Regions from separate parts of the Streptomyces sp. NPDC025784 genome, predicted to be linked through region 3. Evidence: riboswitches for the same ligand, from Rfam matches in the RefSeq annotation. Region 3 holds a riboswitch; each other region holds the start of a gene.
What was found. A riboswitch is a leader RNA that binds a small molecule or an ion and turns the genes downstream of it on or off. The one in region 3 is predicted to bind cobalamin.
Positions count from the first base shown of each region.

Region 1: it holds a riboswitch for cobalamin, as region 3 does, so the genes downstream of both, ACZ4IF_RS26095 (cobalamin biosynthesis protein) here and nicT (Nickel transporter NicT) in region 3, are expected to answer to the same signal.
Region 2: it holds a riboswitch for cobalamin, as region 3 does, so the genes downstream of both, ACZ4IF_RS30480 (CbtB domain-containing protein) here and nicT (Nickel transporter NicT) in region 3, are expected to answer to the same signal.
Region 4: it holds a riboswitch for cobalamin, as region 3 does, so the genes downstream of both, ACZ4IF_RS34120 (ribonucleoside-diphosphate reductase subunit alpha) here and nicT (Nickel transporter NicT) in region 3, are expected to answer to the same signal.

Region 1 covers NZ_JBVHMN010000012.1:66,865-72,680, reverse strand. The annotation lists gene ACZ4IF_RS26100 (cobyric acid synthase) at 1-367, opposite strand, end outside; gene ACZ4IF_RS26095 (cobalamin biosynthesis protein) at 417-1,379, opposite strand; cobalamin riboswitch at 1,490-1,630, opposite strand; gene ACZ4IF_RS26090 (hypothetical protein) at 1,895-2,116, opposite strand; gene ACZ4IF_RS26085 (inorganic phosphate transporter) at 2,129-3,382, opposite strand; gene ACZ4IF_RS26080 (lysozyme) at 3,560-4,309, opposite strand; gene ACZ4IF_RS26075 (class II aldolase/adducin family protein) at 4,506-5,228, shown strand; gene ACZ4IF_RS26070 (alpha/beta hydrolase) at 5,590-5,816, shown strand, end outside.
Region 2 covers NZ_JBVHMN010000015.1:222,491-228,306, reverse strand. The annotation lists gene ACZ4IF_RS30500 (LacI family DNA-binding transcriptional regulator) at 152-1,231, shown strand; gene ACZ4IF_RS30495 (nuclear transport factor 2 family protein) at 1,328-1,720, shown strand; gene ACZ4IF_RS30490 (four-helix bundle copper-binding protein) at 1,814-2,188, shown strand; gene ACZ4IF_RS30485 (histidine phosphatase family protein) at 2,554-3,132, opposite strand; cobalamin riboswitch at 3,278-3,418, shown strand; gene ACZ4IF_RS30480 (CbtB domain-containing protein) at 3,457-3,678, shown strand; gene ACZ4IF_RS30475 (CbtA family protein) at 3,701-4,471, shown strand; gene ACZ4IF_RS30470 (acyl-CoA dehydrogenase family protein) at 4,943-5,816, shown strand, end outside.
Region 3 covers NZ_JBVHMN010000001.1:1,029,364-1,035,179, forward strand. The annotation lists gene ACZ4IF_RS04460 (Cys-Gln thioester bond-forming surface protein) at 1-1,254, shown strand, start outside; cobalamin riboswitch at 1,505-1,708, shown strand; gene nicT (Nickel transporter NicT) at 1,737-2,840, shown strand; gene ACZ4IF_RS04470 (YcnI family copper-binding membrane protein) at 2,934-3,686, opposite strand; gene ACZ4IF_RS04475 (hypothetical protein) at 3,717-4,298, opposite strand; gene ACZ4IF_RS04480 (D-2-hydroxyacid dehydrogenase family protein) at 4,424-5,407, shown strand; gene ACZ4IF_RS04485 (DUF2087 domain-containing protein) at 5,469-5,816, opposite strand, start outside.
Region 4 covers NZ_JBVHMN010000019.1:92,556-98,371, forward strand. The annotation lists gene ACZ4IF_RS34110 (hypothetical protein) at 1-172, opposite strand, end outside; gene ACZ4IF_RS34115 (ribonucleotide-diphosphate reductase subunit beta) at 432-1,388, opposite strand; gene ACZ4IF_RS34120 (ribonucleoside-diphosphate reductase subunit alpha) at 1,451-3,832, opposite strand; cobalamin riboswitch at 3,968-4,106, opposite strand; gene ACZ4IF_RS34125 (GNAT family N-acetyltransferase) at 4,181-4,705, opposite strand; gene mctP (monocarboxylate uptake permease MctP) at 4,953-5,816, opposite strand, start outside.

The DNA.
Region 1 (5,816 bases), on a different contig from region 3:
ACTCGGCCAGACAGTCCAGGACCGTGCCGAGGAGCGCCTGTTGGCGGCCCCCGTGGTAGCCGCGCGCGCTCATCTCGCCCACGGGCTTGCCCATGAGCACGACCTGACTGCTCCGGTCGCTGCCCGGCTTGAGCAGCACGGGGTTCATCAGCGCGGTCGGCTCCACGCGCGCGGCCTGCGCCTGCATGGCCTGCGCGCGCCCGATCTCGGCACCCTCACGGGTGACGAAGGAGTTGAGGGACATGTTCTGCGCCTTGAACGGCGCGACCTTGACGCCCCGTCGCACCAGCCACCGGCAGATCCCGGCGGTGACGACGCTCTTGCCGGCGTCGGAGGTCGTCCCGGCGATCAGCAGTCCGCCGCTCATGACACTGCTCCTTCGCGCGCTCCGGCATCCATGGCGTACCCCTCCCCGGTCATGCCCCGGCCCCTCTCCGCCGAGCGGCGGCGCGCCCGACGAGCGTCCGCCCGACGGCGCACGCGCCCAGCGCCAGCCAGCCCACGCGGCGCGACAGCCGTACGGCCCGTTCGATGTCGGCGACGGCCACCGCACGGCCGTCGCCGTTGAGGACGGGCCGGTGCTCGACCCGGCCCGCGTACGAGAGCGTCCCGCCGAGCCGCACCCCGAGCGCCCCCGCGAACGAGGCCTCCACCGGACCGGCGTTGGGACTCGGATGCTTGTGGGCATCCGTGCGCCAGGCGCGGGCGGCGCTGCGCGGGGCGCCACCGGCGACGGTCGCGAGCACGGCGGTCAGCCGCGCCCCCGGCCAGCCGGCGACGTCGTCGAGCCGCGCCGAAGCCCAGCCGTACCGGCGGTACTTGGGCGACTTGTGTCCGACCATCGCGTCGAGCGTGTTCACGGCGCGGAAGGCGACCAGACCGGGCGCACCGCCGACGGCACCCCACACCAGGGCTCCCACCACGGCGTCGGAGGTGTTCTCGGCCACGGACTCGACGACGGCCCGCGCGATCCCGTCGGCGTCCAGCGCCTGGGGGTCGCGCCCGCACAGGTGCGGCAGCCGTTCCCGGGCCACCTCCACGTCGCCGGTGGCGAGCGCCGAGCCGATCGCCCGTGCCTCACGGCCGAGTGTGGTGCCGCCGACGACGGCCCAGGTGGCGGCGGCGGTCAGCGCGACGGAGGCGGCGGGGGAGGGCCGGACGGCACGGTGGGCGAGGGCGGCGAGGGCGGTGGCACCGCCCACGCACACGGCGGCGTGCAGCGCACCCCGTCCGCGGTCGTCCCGCCACAACACCCGTTCCACGGCGCCCGCGGCCCGCCCGAACACGGCGACCGGATGCCCCCGGCGAGGATCGCCGAGCAGCAGGTCGCCGAGAAGGCCGGCGGCGGCGCCGTACGCGAAGACGCGATCGGCACGCATCGGTTCAGCCGGCCGTCAGGTCGGTCTCAACCGTCGTTCGCGTCCTGCGCAGAGCACTTGGGCAGCCGTGCATGGCGACATGTCCTCACTCAGGGTGTCCACGCCCTGGTTCGACGAGACCGGCGGTGAGAGTTCCTGGCTCCCGGGACATCTCTTCCCCGGTGACAGTGGCGGGACCGCGCCGGACTTGCACCGGCTTCCTCTCTTGCCGCCGTACTTGGCTCCGGCAGTCCACCACGGGGCGAGAACAGCCGTCAACTTGCTGTTGACCTGCGAGGAGAGAGTGTGCTGAGCCCCACACCGCCACCACGCCCGGCTGCCCGCCAAGACCGAATTGCGCCGTTCTCCGGGGCCGTTGCACAGGCCCGCGGACCGCCCTCCGACGACCCGGAACGCATCCCGCCGCGCGCGTCCGCCTGTCGTCCCCTCGCGCCGGAGGGCCCCGGCACGACGAAGGGCGGGTACGGGACTACGTGTCCCGTACCCGCCCTTCGTGCGGCAGAGCGTCGCCCGTGTCAGGAGACGATGATGAAGATCCCGTACGCCACGGCCGCCGCGCAGGCCGCGAAGCAGGCGTACGCGCCGGTGACCGCGAGGGCCGCCGAGTCGCCCCGGGCGGACGCCGACTCACGCTTGGAGAGGCCGACGATGCCGAGGGTGAAGAGGCCGACGAGTGCCACGGTGGCCCCGAGGCTGACTCCGAAGACGGAGCCGAGAGCTGCCCAGTCGATGTTCATGCTGTTCGTTCCTTACACCGTGGCCGGGCGGGTGGGTTCGGCGGAGGGGCCGGGGTCCGGCACCGGGATGGTGGCCTTGAGCTCGGTGTCGGCCGCGGTGACCGGGCCGGCCGGCGGCACGGCGACGGCGGCCATCGCCGTGGTGACGACGCCGGCGGGCTCGGCGTCGACGTCGTTCACGTTGTCGACGGTGACCGGCTGGCGGCGCGACAGCGTCCAGATGACGCCGGCGCCGGCGACCAGCAGCACGCCCGTGAGGACGATGCCCCAGGTGCCCTGCTTGGTCAGGAACTCGGCGGAGGCACCGGCCAGACCCGCGGCCGGCAGGGTCAGACCCCAGGCCACGAACATGCGGGTCGCGGTCGACCAGCGGACCACACCGCCCTTGCGGCCGAGGCCCGAGCCCATCACGGCGCCGGAGCAGACCTGGGTGGTGGAGAGGGAGAAGCCGATGTGCGAGGAGGCCAGGATGGCCGTCGCGGCGCTGGTCTGGGCGGCGAAGCCCTGCGGCGGCGCGAGATCGGTGAGGCCCTTGCCCATCGTGCGGATGATGCGCCAGCCGCCCAGGTAGGTGCCGAGCGCGATGGCCATACCGGCCGAGACGATGACCCAGGTGGGAGGGTTCGAGCCGGGGGCGATGACGCCGCCGGTGACCAGGGCCAGGGTGATGATGCCCATCGTCTTCTGCGCGTCGTTCGTGCCGTGGGCGAGGGAGACCAGGCCGGCGGAGGCGATCTGGCCGGCGCGGTAGCCCTTGGCGGTCGCCTTCTCCTCGACGCGACCGCCGATGCGGTAGGTCAGCCGGGTGGCCAGCATGGCGGCGATTCCGGCCACGATCGGCGCGGCCACCGCGGGGATGAGCACCTTGGTGACGACGGTCGAACCGTTCACCGACGACCAGCCCGCCGACATGACGGCGGCACCGATGAGGCCGCCGAAGAGTGCGTGGGAGGAGCTGGAGGGCAGACCCAGGAGCCAGGTCAGCAGATTCCACAGGATGGCGCCGACGAGCGCCGCGAAGATCACTTCGGTGCGTATGCCCTCTTCGTTGATGATTCCGCCGGAGATCGTCTTGGCGACCTCCACCGAGAGGAACGCACCGACGAGATTCAGCACGGCGGACATGGCCACCGCCGTCTTGGGCTTGAGAGCGCCGGTCGAGATGGTCGTCGCCATCGCGTTGGCAGTGTCGTGGAAACCGTTCGTGAAATCGAACACGAGAGCGGTGACGATCACGATTCCGAGGAGGAGCGTGATGTGTTCCATTTACCCAGGCTTCTGTTGGACGTCAGTGGCATGTGGACCGTAAGCAACCTGGGTGAACGGAAGATGAACTGAGGCAGGCTGTGGGGTGTCTCAATCGGTGGGATGCCCCTCCGTTTGTGCCGGAGGGGTCCCTCGTTCCTCGAACGCAGGCGGAATATCGGGCTCCGCTACCAGTGTCTAGCCTCGGGTGAGCCTCTTGAGTCCGGTTATGGACCCATTGAAGAGATTTTGGTCACCCGGCAGGCTGCCGCTGTTGTCGTACTGCCAGAACGTCCAGTAGGACCAGCCGGCCGGCAGGGCGCCGGCGTCCGCGGAGTCGTAGCGCGCAAGCCACAGGGCGTGGTTCGCGCCGAAGGCCCGGCTGGCGCCGGTGCAGGTGTTCCACCAGTGCGTGGTCGTGTAGATCACCGGGCGGCGGCCGGTCTGCCGCTTGACCTCGTCGCTGAACGCCTTGATCCAGCTCACCATCCTGGCCTTGCTCAGGCCGTAGCACTTGCGCTTGCCGTACGGGTTGTACTCGATGTCCAGCGCGGGCGGCAGCGTCCAGCCGTCCGCGCGCCAGGCGCCGCCGTTGCGTACGAAGTACGCGGCCTGGGTGGTGCCGGAGGACTTGTCCGGCACCGCGAAGTGGTAGGCGCCGCGGAGGATGCCCGCGTTGCGCGCGCCGTTGTACTGCCGGCTGAAGTAGGGGTTGCGGTACGTGTGGGACTCCGTCGCCTTGACGTAGACGAACCGGGCGCCCTTCGCCCTGGCGCTCCGCCAGTCGACGTTCTTCTGGTGAGAGGAGACGTCGTGCCCCTTGGGCTTGCCCGCGGCGCTCGCCGGGAGCGCGGTGAGGGCGGTGCCCGCCGCGGTGAGCGCCGCCACGACGGCCGTCGCGGCCGTGGCGCGGACATGGTGATGGAGTGGTTTGTGATCACGGGCCATATTTCCCCCCGGAATGGCGACGTGTACGACAAATCCCCCAGAGGCTACTGGAAGATCGGTGATCAGAGGTCGATCACCGGCCAATCCGCCTCGGAGGGTGATCCGTGCCCATATGCGCCCTTACGGAGGCGTGGGCTCCGGCCTAAAGTGCCCTCGCCCGCGACACGGCGAGGTCGCCTGCTGGCAGGATCGCGGCATGGCTGAACAGCGGCGGGACGCACGGGACGTGCGGGAGGAAGCACAGGCCGCGGGTGCGCGGGACGCGAGGGGCGCGGGGGACGCGGTGGCGCGGGCCTGGGAGGAGCTCGTGGCGACGGCCCGTCGGACAGTGGCCGACGGGCTGGTCGTCGGAACGTCGGGCAACGTCTCGGTCCGGGTCGGCGACACCGTCCTGGTCACGCCGACGGGAGTGCCGTACGACCGTCTCGCGCCGGAGGACGTCGTCGGCGTCGGCCTCGACGGGCGGCAGGTGCTCGGTTCGCTGCTGCCGACGAGCGAGCTGCCGATGCATCTCGCGATCTACCGCGCCACGGACGCCGTCGCCGTCGTCCACACCCACGCGGCCCACGCGACGGCCGTCTCGACGCTCGTCCCCGAGCTCCCGCTGATCCACTACATGGCCGGCGCCCTCGGCGGACCGGTCCGTGTCGCCCCCTATGCGACGTACGGCACCGCGGAGTTGGCCGAGAACATGCTCCGGGCCCTCGACGGCCGCACCGCCTGCCTCCTCCAGAACCACGGCACCGTCGCCCACGGCGCGTCCCTGTCCCAGGCGTACGACCGCACGGCCCAGCTGGAGTGGATGTCCCGCGTCTGGCTCCTCGCCGCGTCGGTCCCCGGTCTCACCCCGAACCTGCTGACTCCGGCCCAGGTGACCCGGGCGGGCGAACACCTGAGGACCTACGGCCAGAAACCCTAGCCCCGACCCTCACCCTCACTCCTCCGGCCGATTCCGGACACGGGGGCCGCGCAGGCAGGGCATCCCGGGCGGGGGACGCCTTTCGCTCCGCTGTGGCGCCCTGCCGGGGCCGCCTTTCCCACCGCCGTGGCGCTCGGCCGGGACGGACTGTTCCGGCGGAGCCGAGCCCGCGCTCGGGTGGAGCCCCGCCCGCCCGGCCAGGGGAGAGATTCCCTCCCACCGACGCGGCGCCCGGCCGGGACGGGCCACTCCGGCGGTGCCGAACCCCGGCGCGCCCAGCCCCACGGAACGAACCCCCGCCCTCGGATGTGCCCCCGCGCTCCCACTGGCCGACCACGGGCTCCCCCGGGAGACTGAAGCCGTGCGCACTGTCAAAGCGACGGCCGCAGCCGTCACCGTAGCCATCGCCGCGGGCGCAGCCTCCGTGGCGGCGGGCCGGTTCGCCAGCGACGCCGCACTGAAGGCGTCACCCGGCCGGCCCCTGCCCACCGAACCCCGGCTCACCGTGCACGCCACGACGTCCGGCGGGATCACGCTCACCCGCGACCTGGCCTCACTGCGTCCGGGCACCTACGGCCTCGCCGGCAA
Region 2 (5,816 bases), on a different contig from region 3:
GTACGCCAGCGGCCGAGCCCCTTGTCAAGGTGTCGCGGGCGCGGTGAACTAGAACGTTGCAGTACCTCCGACCAGTGCGTTCGGCGCTGGTCTACGATCTCGTCGGGAAGCCGTGCCGAACGGGAAGCCATGCCGAACAGGGAGGGCAGTCGTGCCTCCGAGCTCCTCGGGTCCGGGCGGGAAGCGGCCCACCCTCGCCGACGTCGCGGAGCGGGCGGGGGTGTCCGTCGCCCTGGTCTCCATCGTGATGCGCGGGACCAAGGGTGCCGGTGCCGCCACCCGCGAGCGCGTGCTCGGGGCGGCGCGGGAGATCGGCTACCGGCCCGACGCGCGCGCCCGCCTGCTGCGCAGCAGCCGTTCGCGCCTGCTCGGCGTGCAGTTCGGCCTCCAGGAACCATTCCACACCGACCTGGTGGAGGGGCTGTACGCCGCCGCCGAGCCGGCCGGCTACCAGCTCTCACTCAGTGCCGTCGCCCCGAGCCGCGGCGAACGGCAGGCGGTGGAAGCCCTGTTGGCGGACCGCTGCGAGGCGCTGATCCTGCTCGGTCCACGAGTCCCGGCCGCCCGGCTGGCGGAACTCGCCGCCCAGGTACCGGTCGTGTCCGTGGCCCGGCGGCTGCGCCCGCCCGCCGCGGGGGTGCATGTCGTGCGTACCGCGGACGACGAGGGTGCACGCCAGGCCGTCGACCACCTCGTCGCACTCGGCCACCGCGACGTCGCGCACATCGACGGCGGCCGGGCACCGGGCGCCGCCGACCGGCGCCGCGGCTACCGCACCGCCATGAACCGGCACGGTCTCGGCGACCGGGTCCGGGTCCTGCCGGGCGGACCGACCGAGGAGGACGGCGCCGCCGCGGCCCACGCCCTGCTCGACGCGGGCTCCCGCCCCACCGCAGTCCTCGCCTTCAACGACCGCTGTGCCACCGGTGTCCTCGACATCTTCCTGCGTGCCCGCGTCCCGGTGCCCGGCGACATCTCCGTCGTGGGCTTCGACGACAGCCGTCTGTCACGCCTCGCGCACATCGACCTCACCACCGTCGGCCAGGACATCCCCCGGCTCGCGGGGGAGGCGGTCGGCCGGGCCCTCGCACGTCTGGAGGGCGATGCGGCCTCCGGCGGCCGGTCGTCCGAGGGGCCTGGCCCGGGGGAGGAGACCGGCCGGGGGGAGGAGACCGTCATCGCTCCAAATCTGGTGGTGCGCGGCACCACGGCCGCTCCGGGGGGTGGCTGAACGACCGCCGAGGCTGGACGGCGCCCCGTCGCATGGCTAGTGTGATCGACGAATAGTCAATTTGTTGAGTATGGATATGAGGATGAGGTGGGCGTGATGGATTCCTTCCGCAAGGCCGTGGAGGCCGGTGATCTCGCCGCGGTCGAGGACATGCTGTCCGACGACGTCGTCTTCCACAGCCCCGTCGCCTTCAAGCCCTACCCCGGGAAGGCGATCACCGCGGCCATCCTCCGCGGCGTCACGCGCGTCTTCACCGACTTCCACTACGTCCGCGAGATCGGCGGCGCGGACGGCCGCGACCACGCGCTCGTCTTCGAGGCGAAGGTCGGCGACAAGAAGATCACCGGCTGCGACTTCCTCCACTTCGACGAGGACGGGAAGATCGACGACTTCATGGTCATGGTCCGCCCGCTGTCCGCCGCCCAGGCGCTCTCCGAGGCGATGGGAGCCCAGTTCGACCGGATCGCCCAGGAGGCGGCCGGCGCGTGACGTCGGGCGGCCCGGTGTGCACCGGGCGCACAGGGCCGTGTTCCGGACGCCGCGGACGGGTTTGACGCGAAGGCGCGCGGCTACCCGCGCGTGGTGACATCGACGACTTCCCGGCAGGAGCTCATCCGGTTCCTGGAGGACCGCTTCGCCTGCGCCCAGGCGTGCACCGAGTGCGCCAGGGTCTGTGCGCTGCGCGCGAGCCTCATGGATCCGGACGGGCCCGAGGAGCAGGATCGCGTACGCCGCAAGGGCATCCAGTGCACGGAAGTGTGCGACGCGACCTGCCTGGTGCTGTCCGAGGGGACGCACCGGGACGAGGCCGCTGTCCGCTCCCAGGTGGAATGGTGCCGCGACGTCTGCCTGGAGGGCGCCCTCGTCTTCGACGAGTACGACGGTGCGCGGGACGCGGCGAAGGAGTGCCGTGCGTGCGCGCAGGCGTGTGCGGACTTCCTCGCGGTCCTGGGCTGAGGGCGGCAGGGGCCGTCCGGCGCCGCGCGCCGTGCGGGACGCTGTGGGCCGAGCGCCGCGCGAAGCCGTCCGCCGGCCCGCCCGGGCGCGGGTGGGAGCGGCACGACGGGACGGGACCGGAACGTCCGGGCCGGGAACGGCGCTCCGGCGGATGCCTGGGACTCCGGCGGGCGGCGGGAACTCCGGCGGATGCCTGGGACTCCGGCGGGCGGCGGGAACTCCGGCGGATGCCTGGGACTCCGGCGGATGCCTGGAACTCCGGCGGATGCCTGGAACTCCGGCGGACGGCGGGAACTCCGGCGGATGCCTGGGACTCCGGCGGACGACCGGAACATCGGCCGGCGACCGGAATTCCGGCCGGCGCATCAGCCCGGCTCCGCCAGTGGACGCCCCGCGCGTACGTTCCAGCGCCCCGATCGCCCGCTGAACTCCGTGGCGGTCAGGGGCGGTACGTCGACGCGCCAGAAGGCCGCGTCCGGCGCACCCAGAACCCGCACCAGCGCGGCCCGTACGACCTCCGGCTCCACCACGGCGACCGTCCGGCCCGACGCCTGCGCGGTGCCGTCCAGCCAGCCGGCCACCCGGTCGCAGAACGCCCGTACCGACTCGCCGCCGTGCGGCGCGGCCCCGGGGTCGGCCAGCCAGCCCGCCACCGCCTCGGGCTCCTGCGCGCTCACCTCCGCCAAAGTCGCACCGCGCCAGCGGCCCACGTCGAGACCGGCCAACTCCGGTGCGTCCGGGGCGCCTTCGAGACCGAGAGCGTCGGCGGTCGCACGACAGCGCACGGCGGGGGAGACCCACTGCCGCTCCGCGGCCGGCAGCTGTCCCGCAGCCGCCCGCGCGAGCCGCAGTCCGGACGCGTCGAGCGGACGTCCGTCGTCGAAGCGGGCCTCGCGCAGTGCGGCGCCCAGCGCGGCTGAGATCAAGATCACTCGACTTGTCATGTCCTCACTCTCATGGGTTCTCGTGGTGTCCGCCGGCCCGAAAAGCCTTATGGGGCAAGGGAATCCGCCGCACACCCGGTCCGTGGGGGCGCACCCCGTGCTCCCCCGTGCGCCCTTGGCCGGAACCCGCCGACGCGGTACCGTCGCGTCGAAATCGACGACGGCTCGGCGGAAGCCCGGTGGAAATCCGGCACGGTCGCGCCACTGTAAGCCCAGCACGACCCCCCCTCGCCAGGGGCGGTGAGGGCAGGGCAAGTCAGACCCGCGGCTGTCGTCCAGTGCACCACCGGAATGGGACGCGAGTTCCCCAGGAGGTTCTGCCCCATGGCGCAGTCCGTCGCTCAGCCGACCGCCACACCCACCGCGGTACCCGCCAAGCTGCCGATCGGCGCGATCGCCCCCTGGGCGGTCTTCTTCGGCATCCTGATGCTGGTCCTGCTCTACTTCGTCGGCGCCGAACAGGGCGCCACCGCAGTCGTGTCCGGCGAGAACGTCCACGAGTGGGTCCACGACGCCCGCCACCTGCTCGGCTTCCCGTGCCACTGACGACCACGGGACGTACGAGCCGATGAATTCCGCAATCGTAAGAAACCTGTTGGTGCGTGGCATGCTCGCGGGACTCGCCGCGGGCCTGCTCGCCCTGGTCGTCGCCTACTTCCTGGGCGAGCCGCGCGTCGACTCGGCGATCGGCTACGAAGAGGCGCACTCCCACGCGCACGAGCACGGCGTGGAAGCGGTGTCCCGCACGATGCAGTCCACCGGCGGCCTGGCCACCGGCGTCCTCGTCTACGGGGTCGCGTTCGGCGGTATCGCCGCTCTCGCGTACTGCTTCGCGCTCGGCAGGATCGGCCGCTTCGGGCCGCGGGCGAGCGCGCTGCTGCTGTCGGTGGCGGGCCTGCTCGCGGTCTATGTCGTGCCGTTCCTGAAGTACCCGGCCAACCCGCCGTCGGTCGGCGATCCCGACACCATCGGGAAGCGCACGACCCTGTACTTCCTGATGATGGTGCTCAGCGTGCTGCTGGCCGTCGCGACCGTGATCCTGGGCAAGCGCCTCGCGCCGCGCCTGGGCAATTGGAACGCGACGATCGCGGGGGGCGCGTTCTTCGTCCTCACGATCGGTCTCGCCTACGCGTTCCTGCCGGCCGTGAACGAGGTTCCGAAGGACTTCTCGGGCACCCTGCTCTGGCAGTTCCGGCTCGCGGCCCTCGCCATCCAGCTGACCCTGTGGACCGCCTTCGGGCTCGTCTTCGGGTTCCTGGCCGAACGGGTGCTGGCGCCTAAGCCGGCCGCCGGAGGCCGACAGGAGGTCACCGCGGGGGCGACTCCCGTGGCCCACTGAGCGGTGACGGAAGGGCGGCCCCGGTCCTCGACCGGGGCCGCCCTCCTGCGTGCACCGGACGTCAGGCCGGCCGGATCAGCAGCTCGAAGCCGTCCAGCAGCGCCGTGAGGCCGACGTCGAAGTGCTCGTCGATCTCCCTGTCGTCGGCGGCGCGGGCCAAGGGCGGCACGGGGGGCACGCGGCCTCCCGCTCGGCGCGGTGATGATCGCCGGTGCCGTGGTGGTGGCGGTGCGTGCCGAACGGGCCCGGGGCCCGGTGATCGGACAAGAGGCGCCGGAGAGACGGTGATCGGCCGAGAGGCCCCAGGGCCCGGTGATCGGGCCCCGGGGAAGGAGTGGCGGTGGTCGCCGAAGGGGAGCACGGGAAATTCCTCTGACGCGTCATCAGCATTCCCAAGTTCTGCAACACGTTCTACTCTGTGCGCCGACCAGCCGGGAGAACCAGCTCGGGCACCGGGCAACAGGAGGCGCCGTGCATCTCGAATACACGCCGGAGCAGCAGCGTCTGCGCACCGAACTGCGCGACTACTTCGCCCAGTTGGTGCCCGACAACGCCTACGCCCGGTACGCCGATCCCGCCTCGCAGAAGCGCTTCTACCGCGAGACCGTCCGACGTCTGGGCGCGGACGGCTGGCTCGGCGTCGGATGGCCGGAGGAGTACGGCGGGCGCGGGCTGACCCCCATGGAACAGTTCATCTTCTTCGACGAGGCGGCCCAGGCGGGCGTGCCCCTGCCCCTGATGGCCCTCAACACCGTCGGCCCGACGATCATGCAGTTCGGGACGGAGGAGCAGAAGTCCCACTTCCTGCCCAGGATCCTCTCCGGCGAGATCGACTTCGCGATCGGCTACAGCGAGCCCGACGCCGGCACCGACCTCGCCGCGCTGAAGACGAAGGCGGTCCGCGACGGCGACGGCGACTACGTCGTGAACGGGCAGAAGATCTGGACGACGAACGGCGACACCGCCGACTGGGTCTGGCTCGCCGTCCGCACCGACCCCGACGCGCCGCCCCACAAGGGCATCACCATGCTCCTGGTGCCGACCTCCGACCCCGGCTACTCGTGCACGCTGATCAACACACTCGCCTCGCACGACACCACCGCCAGCTACTACGAGAACATCCGGGTCCCCGTCACCCGCCGGGTCGGCGAGGAGAACAAGGGATGGCGGCTGATCACCAACCAGCTCAACCATGAACGCGTGACGCTCGCCGCGCACGGCACCATGGCGATCCGGGCCCTGCACGACGTGCAGCGCTGGACCATGGAGACCAAGCTCACCGACGGCCGCCGCGTCGCCGACCTCCCGTGGGTGCGCCGCCGGCTCGCGCAGACCCACACCCGGC
Region 3 (5,816 bases):
GCCACCATCGGCGACCTGAAGACCTACGGCTCCGCCGTCATCCACGATCACGGCGAGGACTCGTGGGTCTCCGCGGGTCTGTTCGAGATGTCCGTCGACGACGGCGGCATGCTGCAGACCTACTGCGTCGACCTCCACAACCCGACCCAGCGGGACGCCAAGTACCAGGAGACGCCCTGGAGCGGCACGTCGCTGGGCGCCAACAAGGACGCGGGCAAGATCCGCTGGATCCTGCAGAACTCCTACCCGCAGGTGAACGACCTCGCGGCCCTCGCCGCGAAGGCCGGCGTCGCAAGCCTCACGGAGAAGGACGCGGCCGCCGGTACGCAGGTGGCCATCTGGCGGTACTCGGACGGCGCCGACGTGGACGCGGCCGACCCCGGCGCGCAGAAGCTCGCGGACTACCTGCAGAAGAGCGCGCGGAACCTTCCCGAGCCCAAGGCCTCGCTGAACCTCACCCCGCCCGCGGTCTCCGGTCATGCCGGCGAGCGGCTCGGCCCGGTCACGGTGCACACCAACGCGGACAGTGTGGCGGTGGCGCCCCCGGCGGACGCCGCAGCCTCCGGCGTGAAGATCGTCGACAAGGACGGCAAGCCGGTGACGTCCGCCGTCGACGGCGGCCACGTCTACTTCGACGTGCCGAAGGACAGCGCGGACGGTTCGGCCGCGCTCACGGTGCAGGCCTCCACGACCGTGCCGGTCGGCCGTGCCTTCACCTCCGAGACCCGCAGCCAGACACAGATCCTCGCGGGCTCCAGCGAGTCGACGGTCTCCGCGACGGCGACCGCCGACTGGGCCGAGAAGGGCGCCATACCGGCTCTGTCCGCCAAGAAGAACTGCGCCGAGGGCGGCGTGGACATCACGGCGGCCAATGAGGGCGACGAGCCGTTCACCTTCGAGCTGATGGGGAGCGAGCACACCATCGGGGCGGACGCGTCCGGGACGGTGACCATTCCGCTCCAGGAGGACCAGGCGTACGACTTCACGATCACCGGTCCGAACGGCTTCCAGAAGCGGTTCAAGGGCGTCCTCGACTGCAAGACCCAGGGCAGCGCGAACGACATCTCGACCCAGACGGTCAGTGAGCCCAGCCCGGCCTCGGTGGGCGGCACGTCCGCCGGCGACAGCGATCTCGCCGAGACCGGCAGTTCGAACGCGACACCCGTCATCGCGGGGATCGCCATCGCCCTCGTCGTCATCGGCGGCGCCGCGGTGGTCCTCGTCCGCCGCAAGAAGTCACCCACGCAGGACTGAGCCGCGCAGGACTGAGCCGCCCGGCACCTCGACGGCTCGACAGCGGCTGACCGTACTCAGGGCGGCTTTGTGAGCCCGTGGCCCCGGCTCACCCCGGGCGCCCGGGCTCACGGGCCTTGCTGAAGGACCGCTCCACCGGCCGGCCGGACGTGTCCCGGCCCCGGGTCGGGCGGTCCCGCGCCGCGGGCAGCCGTTTGTGATCTTCGATACCCGCACGGGCGCCCGGCTTTGCTGCGGGCCCGGGCCACCCCTACGGTTGTCGGGCCGTGGTGTTCGGGAAGACCGGTGACGGCCCCTCAGGGGCCCAGGCCGGAGCGGCCCTCGCCACTGTGATCGGGGAGTTTCCGTCCCGTGCCGCCCTCCTCGGGCGGCGCCACTGGCCGTACGGCCGGGAAGGCAGGGGCGGACGCGCGAACCCGTCAGCCAGGAGACCGGCCACGGCATCTCACGAAGTGATCCACGAGGTGCTGGAGCGTGACCGCATGACCCTGCCCACGCAGTCGTCCCCTTCCCCCGCCACGTTCCGCTGGCGGCGCGAGGACACGGTGCGGACCGCCGTGCTCCTCGCCGTGATCGCGGGCCTGCATGTCGTCGCCTTCGGCGTCCTGTTCCTGCTCGTGGTGCCCGAGCACTACGAGGTCGGGTCCAGGGCCTTCGGCATCGGCCTCGGCGTCACCGCCTACACGCTGGGCATGCGGCACGCCTTCGACGCCGACCACATCGCCGCGATCGACAACACCACCCGGAAGCTGATGGCCGACGGCGAACGACCGGTGTCGGTGGGTTTCTGGTTCGCGCTCGGGCACTCCAGCGTCGTGGTCCTGCTGGCCGCGCTCATCGCCGGAGGCACCCAGCTGGCCGGGCGCATCATGAACGAGGGCTCCAGCACGCATCAGGTGCTCGGTGTCATGGGCACCACGGTCTCCGGGTCGTTCCTCTACCTGATCGCGGCCCTGAATCTGGTGGCGCTCGTCGGCATCCTGCGGGTGTTCAGGGCGATGCGCACGGGCGAGTACGACGAGGCCGAACTCGAACAGCACCTGAATTCACGCGGGTTCATGAATCGCGTCCTCGGCCGGTTCACGAAGTCCATCACCCGGCCGGGACAGATGTATCCGCTGGGCTTCCTGTTCGGCCTGGGCTTCGACACCGCCACCGAGGTCACGCTGATGGTGATGGCGGGCAGCGGCGCCGCGGCCGGGCTGCCCTGGTACGCGATCCTCTGCCTGCCGCTGCTGTTCGCCGCGGGGATGAGCCTGTTCGACACCCTGGACGGCACGTTCATGAACTTCGCCTACCAGTGGGCCTTCTCCAACCCGGTCCGGAAGGTCTTCTACAACCTCACCATCACCGGCCTGTCCATCGCGGTGGCCTTCTTCATCGGCACCATCGAGCTGGTGGGTGTCCTGCACGACAAGCTCGAACTGAGCGATGCGGTGACGGGCTGGACAGCGGGCCTCGACCTGGACAACGTCGGCTACATCATCGTCGGACTGTTCGTCGTCGTCTGGGCGGCGGCCGTGGCGTACTGGCGGCTCGCCAAGGTCGAGCAACGCTGGGCGGTCCGCCCCGCCGACGGGAGCTGACGCCGAGCTGCCGCCCCGCCGGCCGGAACCGGCGGGGCGGCAGCCGCGCAGGGGGCGAGCCCGCGCGTTCCGGTCGCGGGCGCCGCGCGGCGACTAGGAGCGTGCGTTCCGGCCGCGGGCGAGGGCGAACCCTGCGGCGAGCAGCCCGAGGACACCCACGACCAGCCCGGCGACGCCCAGGCCGCGAGCGGTCGAGTCACTGCTCTTGTCGCTCGCCGTCGAGGCCTTGGCCGTCGACTCCGACGCCGGCGCCGACGAGGACGCCGAGGACGACCCCTCACCGGAGCCCGCCCCGCCCGCGCTCTCGGCGGTGAGCGAGAGCAGCGGCGCCGGGCTCTCCGGCTCCTCGCCGCCCTTCGGCGTCTCCTCGATCCAGCGGACCACCTTGCCGTCCGAGTAGGTCTGCAGGGTCTTGAAGGTCAGCTGGTCGGTGTCGTCCGGCAGTTGGCCGAAGGCGACGTCGAAGTCCTGGAACTCGCCGTGCCGGATCCGGCCGCCGGTCCAGGTGATCTCCGAGACGGCGTCGGTGATCGTGCCGTCGTCCGTCTTGATCGGCTTCTTCAGCCTGGTGGTCGTCACCTTGGCGGTCCAGCCCGCCTGCGGAGTGACCAGAACGCCCAGGACCGGGTGGTCGGTGGGCAGGAACACCTGCACCTTCGTGGTGCTGGCGGTGTCCTCCTCATTGGGGACGCGGAAGGTCAGGACACCGTCCGTGGCGCCCTTGGGGTAGCTCTCGGGGTGGACCGTCACATGCGCGAAGGCGGCACCCGCCGCGGTCAGGACTCCGGCGGTGCTCAGGGCGGCGACGACGCCGGCGCGGCGCAGGGTGGTGCTCATCGGGGACATCAGGGGACTCCGTACTGGTGTGGAACGCGGTCAGGTCGTGTACGCGAGCCCGGCCGGCGGTCCCCGACGGGAGACGGCGTGCCGCAGCAGCACCTGCCGCAGCGCACGCGCCCGCACCGGCGCGGGGCGTACGGCACCCCGGCGCGCCGGGGCGGAGCAGGTTTCCGTCCCTACCCGCCACCACGCCACGAGACCCGGGACGAGCGTCACGGCCCACCGCAGCAGGGTCCACAGCGCGGCCTCACCGCGCCGCAGCCACCAGGTCGCCAGCAGGGCCGCGGCCAGATGTGCGGCCGTGGCGTGCGGTGTCATGGCGTGCGTGTGCGTCATGTGCGCCCCGTGCATGGTCATCGCCATGCGCGGCCGGGACGCCTCGAACCCGAAGTGGAGCCCGGCCTGCGCGGCCAGCATCCCGCCGCCGATCCCGAGCAGCGAGCGTTCCCGGCCGCCCAGCAGGCAGGCGGCGACGAAGACGGCGAGGACCCCGGCGGCGTCCGCCCGGAGCGGCGGTGCCTGTCCCGTGGCCAGTCCGTGTCCCCCGGCGGCGAGCAGCACGCACAGCACGGCGAACACCGCCGCGCGCAGGCTCCGTACTGCCGGGGACGCACTCATGGAGCCCAGATACTGCCATGCGGCGGGAGGGACGGTCGTGGCTTCCCGGGAGTCGCCCCGCGTCCGGACGCTCCGGCCCCGACACGGCTCGGATAGGGTCCGGTTGATCCTGGGAGGGACCTGACATGCGACTTCGCTGCGCCGTGCTCGACGACTTCCAGGGAGTCGCGACCGAGGTGGCCGACTGGTCACCGCTCGCCGACGACGTGGAGGTCGTCAGCTTCCGCGAGCGGCCCCGGGCCGCCGGGGGCGGCGAGGCCGCGGCCGAGGACGCGCTGGCGGCGGCGCTGGCGGACTTCGACATCGTCGTCACCCTGCGCGAGCGGGTGCCCTTCCCGGCGTCGTTGCTCGCCCGGCTGCCCCGGCTGAGGCTGCTGATCGCCTCCGGGATGCGCAACTCGGTGATCGACTACGCCGCCGCCGAGACGTACGGCGTGACCGTGTGCGGCACCCCCAGCTCCTCGACGCCCCCGGTGGAGCTGACCTGGGCGCTGCTGCTCGGCCTGGCCCGCGGCATCGTCACCGAGAACGACGCGCTGCGGGCGGGCGGCCCTTGGCAGAGCACCGTGGGCGCCGATCTGCACGGCCGTCGGCTGGGCCTGCTCGGACTCGGGAGGATCGGCGGCCGGGTGGCTCAGGTCGGACTCGCCTTCGGCATGCGGGTCGGCGCCTGGAGCCAGAACCTCACCGCGGAGCGCGCCGCCGAGGTCGGCGTGGAACGGGCGTCCTCCAAGGAGGAGTTGCTCGCGAGCAGCGACTTCGTCTCGGTCCACCTCGCGCTCGGCGAACGCACCCGGAATCTGGTCGGCGCGACCGAGCTGGCGCTCCTCAAGCCGACCGCGTACCTCGTCAACACCTCGCGCGCGGCGATCGTCGACCAGGACGCGCTGCTCGCCGCCCTGCACGAGGGCCGGATCGCGGGCGCGGGCGTCGACGTGTTCGACATCGAACCGCTCCCCGCCGACCACCCCATGCGCTCGGCCCCGCGCCTGCTGGCGACCCCGCACCTCGGCTATGTGTCGCGGGCCAACTACGAGACGTACTACGGCGCGGCGGTCGAGGACATCCAGGCGTTCCTGGCCGGGGAGCCCGTGCGCCGACTGGGCTGAGCAGCCGGCCCACGGGCGCTCAAGCTGTCGCCACGAGCTCTCAGCCCGTCGCCACGGACGCTCATGCCGTCGCCGCGGGCCGCCAGTAGAAGCCGTACTGGCGTTGCAGGTGATGCAGGTCCACGAGGTAGCGCCGCAGGGTCACATGGTCGACGGGGGCGTCCTCGCACCAGGCGCGGAGCTTCTCGTTGACGGTCCGCTCCGGGTACTCGACACCCGGCTCGAAGGTCCGCTCCGCGATGTGCCGCAGCACGACCAGCTTGCGCTCCCACTGCGACGGCAGCCGGACCAGGCGGCCGTCGCGCACGAAGGTCCGCAGCACCGTCTCGGACCGCTCGTCCTGCGAGCCGTGGTCCTCGGTGGCCGCCGCGCGCGGGCGGGCGGCGCGTGCGAGTTCCCGGAAGCGTTG
Region 4 (5,816 bases), on a different contig from region 3:
TGTCGGTGGCGGCGAGCTCCGCGCGTGCCGCGGCGCAGCCCTTCGGGGTGGTGGGGGCGGGTGACACGGTGCCGCTGCCGCCCGCTTCGCCCCCGCCCTGCGTGCCGCATGCCGCGAGGAGCAGTGCCAGCGCGGCGAGGGCCGGCATCCGGTGGTGGGTCGTTCGGCGCATGAGATGACCTCCTTGCCGCTTGGACGTGCCACCCACGCCACAGGATCCACTCGCTTCCGGACGCGGTGCCACGGCCAGGCGTCTTCCGCCCCGCCGCACGCGCGACACGGCACTGTGGCGAAGGCCCCCGCGGGCCCCGCCGCACGCGGGACGCGGTACCGCGGCGAGGGCCCGCCGGCCCGACTGCGCGCCGCGGGGCGGGCGCGACACGACGACGCCGGGCCGCACAAGCGGCCCGGCGTCGCCCACGGCGCATCCGTCAGAAGTCCTCGTCGAGGTCGACGGTGCCCTCCACGGCGACCTGGTACGCCGACGGCCGCCGCTCGAAGAAGTTGGTCAGCTCCTGCACGCCCTGGAGCTCCATGAAGGAGAACGGGTTCTCCGATCCGTACACAGGAGCGAAGCCCAGCCGCGAGAGCCGCTGGTCGGCGACGCACTCCAGGTACTGACGCATCGAGTCGGTGTTCATGCCCGGCAGACCGTCGCCGCACAGGTCGCGGGCGAACTGCAGCTCGGCCTCGACGGCCTCCCGCAGCATGTCCGTGACCTGCTGCTCCAGCTGGTCGTCGAACAGGTCCGGCTCCTCCTTGCGGACCGTGTCGACCACCTCGAAGGCGAACGACATGTGCATCGTCTCGTCGCGGAACACCCAGTTGGTGCCGGTCGCGAGGCCGTGCAGCAGGCCGCGGCTGCGGAACCAGTAGACGTAGGCGAAGGCGCCGTAGAAGAAGAGCCCCTCGATGCACGCGGCGAAGCAGATGAGGTTGAGCAGGAAGCGGCGGCGGTCCGCCCTGCTCTCCAGCCGGTCCAGCTTCTCGACCGAGTCCATCCACTTGAAGCAGAACCCGGCCTTCTCGCGGATGGAGGGGATGTTCTCCACGGCCGCGAAGGCGGCGGTCCGGTCCTCCGGGTCGGGCAGGTAGGTGTCCAGCAGCGTCAGATAGAACTGGACGTGGACCGCCTCCTCGAAGAGCTGCCGGCTCAGGTAGAGCCGAGCCTCCGGGGAGTTGATGTGCTTGTACAGCGTCAGCACCAGGTTGTTCGCCACGATCGAGTCGCCCGTCGCGAAGAAGGCGACCAGGCGGCCGATCAGGTGCTGCTCGGCCGGGGACAGCTTCGCGAGGTCGGCGACGTCCGAGTGGAGGTCGACCTCCTCGACGGTCCAGGTGTTCTTGATGGCGTCCCGGTAGCGCTCGTAGAAGTCCGGGTAGCGCATCGGGCGCAGAGTCAGCTCGAAGCCGGGGTCGAGCAGGTTCTTCTCGGTGTTCGGGGCGGTCGTCACTGGCAGGCCTCGCAGGACTCGGGGTTCTCAAGGGAGCAGGCGACGGCGTCGGGGTCGGCCACCTGCTGGACGGGGATGGTCTTCTCGGGCTGCGCCTGCGCCTGGGCCGCGCGGGCGATGCGGGTCGCCGGGCGCGAGCGCAGGTAGTACGTCGTCTTGAGGCCCTGCTTCCAGGCGTACGCGTACATCGAGGAGAGCTTGCCGATCGTCGGTGTCTCCATGAACAGGTTCAGCGACTGCGACTGGTCCAGGAACGGGGTGCGCGCCGCGGCCATGTCGATCAGGCCGCGCTGCGGGATCTCCCACGCCGTGCGGTACAGCGCCCGGACCTCGGCGGGGATCCACGCGAAGTCCTGCACGGAGCCGCTGGAGTCGCGCAGCGCCTCGCGGGTGCGCGCGTCCCAGACGCCGAGTTCCTTGAGGTCGGCGACCAGGTAGGAGTTGACCTGGAGGAACTCGCCGGAGAGCGTCTCGCGCTTGAACAGGTTGGAGACCTGCGGCTCGATGCACTCGTACACGCCCGCGATGGACGCGATGGTGGCGGTCGGCGCGATGGCCAGCAGCAGCGCGTTGCGCATGCCGACCGCGGCGATGCGTTCCCGCAGCGCCGCCCAGCGCTCCGGCCAGGTCAGCTCGGCGTCGAAGTGGTCGGGGTGCAGCACACCGCGCGCCGTACGGGTCTTCTCCCAGGCCGGCAGCGGGCCGTTGCGCTCGGCGAGGTCCGCGGAGGCCTCGTACGCGGCGAGCATGATGCGCTCGGCGATCCGCGTGGACAGCGCCTTCGCCTCGGCCGAGTCGAAGGGCAGCCGCAGCTTGAAGAAGACGTCCTGGAGGCCCATCGCGCCGAGGCCCACCGGGCGCCACCTGGCGTTGGAACGGCCCGCCTGCTCGGTCGGGTAGAAGTTGATGTCGACGACCCGGTCCAGGAACGTCACGGCCGTGCGGACGGTCTCGTCCAGCCGCTCCCAGTCGATGTCGCCGTTGCCCACGAAGGCACCGAGGTTGACCGAACCGAGGTTGCAGACCGCCGTCTCCCCGTCGTCCGTGACCTCCAGGATCTCGGTGCACAGGTTCGAGGAGTGGACGGTGTGGCCCGGCTCGGCGGTCTGGTTGGCGGCGCGGTTGGCGGCGTCCTTGAAGGTCATCCAGCCGTTGCCGGTCTGCGCGAGGGTGCGCATCATCCGGCCGTACAGATCGCGGGCCGGGATGGTCTTCCGGGCGAGCCCGGCCTCCTCGGCCTTGCGGTAGGCGGCGTCGAACTCGTCGCCCCACAGGTCGACCAGCTCCGGCACGTCGGCCGGGGAGAACAGCGACCAGTCACCGTTCTCGTTCACCCGGCGCATGAACTCGTCCGGGATCCAGTGCGCCAGGTTCAGGTTGTGCGTGCGCCGGGCGTCCTCACCGGTGTTGTCGCGCAGCTCCAGGAACTCCTCGATGTCGGAGTGCCAGGTCTCCAGGTAGACGGCCGCAGCGCCCTTGCGCCGGCCGCCCTGGTTCACCGCGGCGACCGAGGCGTCGAGGGTCTTCAGGAACGGGACGATGCCGTTGGAGTGCCCGTTCGTGCCGCGGATGAGCGAACCGCGCGAGCGGATGCGGGAGTACGACAGCCCGATGCCGCCCGCGTGCTTCGAGAGCCGGGCCACCTGGTGGTAGCGGTCGTAGATGGAGTCGAGCTCGTCCAGCGGGGAGTCGAGGAGGTAGCAGGACGACATCTGCGGGTGCCGCGTACCGGAGTTGAAGAGCGTGGGGGAGGAGGGCAGGTAGTCGAGACGGCTCATCAGCCGGTAGAGCGCGGCGACTTCGTCCACGGAGCGGACGGTGTCGTCCTCGGCGAGACCCGACGCCACCCGGAGCATGAAGTGCTGGGGCGTCTCGATCACCCGGCGGGTGATCGGGTGGCGGAGCAGATAACGGCTGTGCAGGGTGCGCAGACCGAAGTAGCCGAAGCGGTCGTCGCCCTCGACGTCGACGAGCGCGTCGAGGCGGGCCGTGTGCAGGCGGACGAACTCCGCGGTACGGTCCGCGACAAGACCCTCGCGGTGGCCGACGGCGACCGACTCGGAGAAGGACGCGACGCCCTGCGAGGCGGCCTCGGCAGCGATGCTGATCGTCAGCAGCCGGGCGGCCAGCCGCGAGTACGCGGGGTCCTCGGAGATGAGTCCCGCCGCCGCCTCGGTGGCCAGCTCACGCAGCTCCGCCTCGTCGGCCCGGGCGGACCGGCCGCGCAGCGCGGCCGCCGCGACCCGGCCGGGGTCGGCGTCGGGGAGGTCGGCGGTGAGATCGGTCAGGATCCGCAGCAGCGCGGTACCGGGACCGTCCGTCTCCACCGGGGCCTGCTGCGCTGACGCTGAAGCCGGATCGGCTGGCGCGATGGTCACGTGGGGCTCTCCCTCGCTCGGCACGGGGCCTGTCGGGAGGCACGGAGGCACACGGGGGCGCCGGCCGGAGGGCAGCACACCGCGTCCACCGGCCCATTCCGCGAGGCCCGGACGTCGTCGGCACCCGGGCCGGACGGCCGGGGTGCGCTGTCGGCAGGTCCTCGGACTGAAGCCAGCGCGTGCAGGCGGAGACGCGAACACGCACAAGTACACCGTTGCGGGACAGTTCCGGATTCGCACCGGATTCCCCTGCGGCGACAGCGAGCATGAGCATACATCTTGTGCCGGGCTGCGGGACCACCCCCACATGTTGTGTCGTGTCGGCTTCGGAGGGTGGCAGAAGAGCTGTCAGAGCGTCAGTTCGTAGGTGAGCAGCCGGATGTCGTCCAGTTCCGGGATCGGGTTCCAGTCGCGGTCCGGGGTGCGGGTGAAGCCGAGGCGCTCGTAGATCCGGTGGGCGGCGTGCATGGAGTGCTGGGTGGACAGCACGATGCGTACGCAGCCCTCCGTGGCCCGTGCGCGGTCGACGCAGGCGCGGACGAGTGCCTCCCCGGCACCCCGGCCGCGTGCCTCCCGGGCGACCGCGAGCATGCGGATCTCGGCCTCGCCGGGGCGGGCGATGTCGGCCATGGCGCCGCCGCGCGGCACGAAGGTCACCCCACCGAGCAGCCGCTGCGTGCCGGGCGTGGATCCGCGTTCGACCGCGACGAGCACGTCGGCCGCGGCGGCGCGCTTGGCCACGTCCCGCAGCTCTCCCAGGTACGCGTCGCTCTCCCCGAAGTCGAGCAGCCCGTCGCGGAGATAGGCCTGGGCGGTGATCTCGCCGAGGCCCGGGTACTCCTCGGGATGCGCGACGCGGATGACTGTGTCCATGCGCACAGTCTGGGGGAGATCGCGGGGGAGGGCCGCCGAATTCCCGGGGGCGGGGCAGCGGCGCCGGTCGGCCCCGCCGGATCCGGTGGAGTCGTCGGCCCCGGTGGAGTCGACGGACCTCACGGCCCGGGCGGGCCCCCAGGTCCGGGCGGTGGGGCCTGCCGCCGTACGACGGCAGGACGGCGGGCGCGAAAAGACCGCGGCGCCCCCCTGACCGAGGGGCGCCGCGGAGTGTGGAACCGCCGGGTCAGTGGGCCGCCACCGGCAGCTCCACCTCGACCCCCGGGTCGCCCGCGTCCGCCGTGTAGTCCTCGGCGGACGTCTCGTCGACGCCGTCCGGGGCCTTGAACGCACGCAGCGCGAACGTGAGGACGACCGTCACGACCACGTTCAGGGTGAACGCCGTGAAGCCGATGTAGCCGATCTCCCCGATGCCGGGGATCTCCTTGGCGCTGCCGCCGAAGTGCTTCTGCGTCGGCGAGGCCACCCCGTACGCGGCGATCGTGCCGTAGAGCATGCCCACGGCCCAGCCGGCGAGGAGCGCCCAGCGGTGGAACCAGCGTGTGAACAGGCCGCCGACCAGGGCCGGGAAGGTCTGCAGGATCCAGATGCCGCCCAGGAGCTGGAAGTTGATGGCGACCGTCTTGTCCATGGTGAGGACGAAGACCAGCGCGCCCACCTTCACCAGCAGCGAGACCAGCTTGGAGACCTTGGTCTCCTGCTGCGGAGTGGCGTCCGGCTTGATGAAGTCCTTGTAGATGTTGCGCGTGAAGAGGTTCGCGGCGGCGATCGACATGATGGCCGCGGGGACCAGCGCGCCGATGCCGATGGCCGCGAAGGCCACACCCGCGAACCAGTCCGGGAACATGTTCTCGAACAGCTGCGGGATCGCGAGCTGGCCGTTGGTGACCTTCACCCCGGCCGCGATCGCCATGAACCCGAGCAGCGCGAGCAGGCCCAGCATCAGCGAGTACAGCGGGAGGATCGTGGTGTTGCGGCGGATCACCTCGCGGCTGCGGCTGGACAGCGTCGCCGTGATCGAGTGCGGGTACATGAACAGCGCGAGCGCCGAGCCGAGCGCGAGCGTGGCATAGGTCCACTGGCCCGCCTC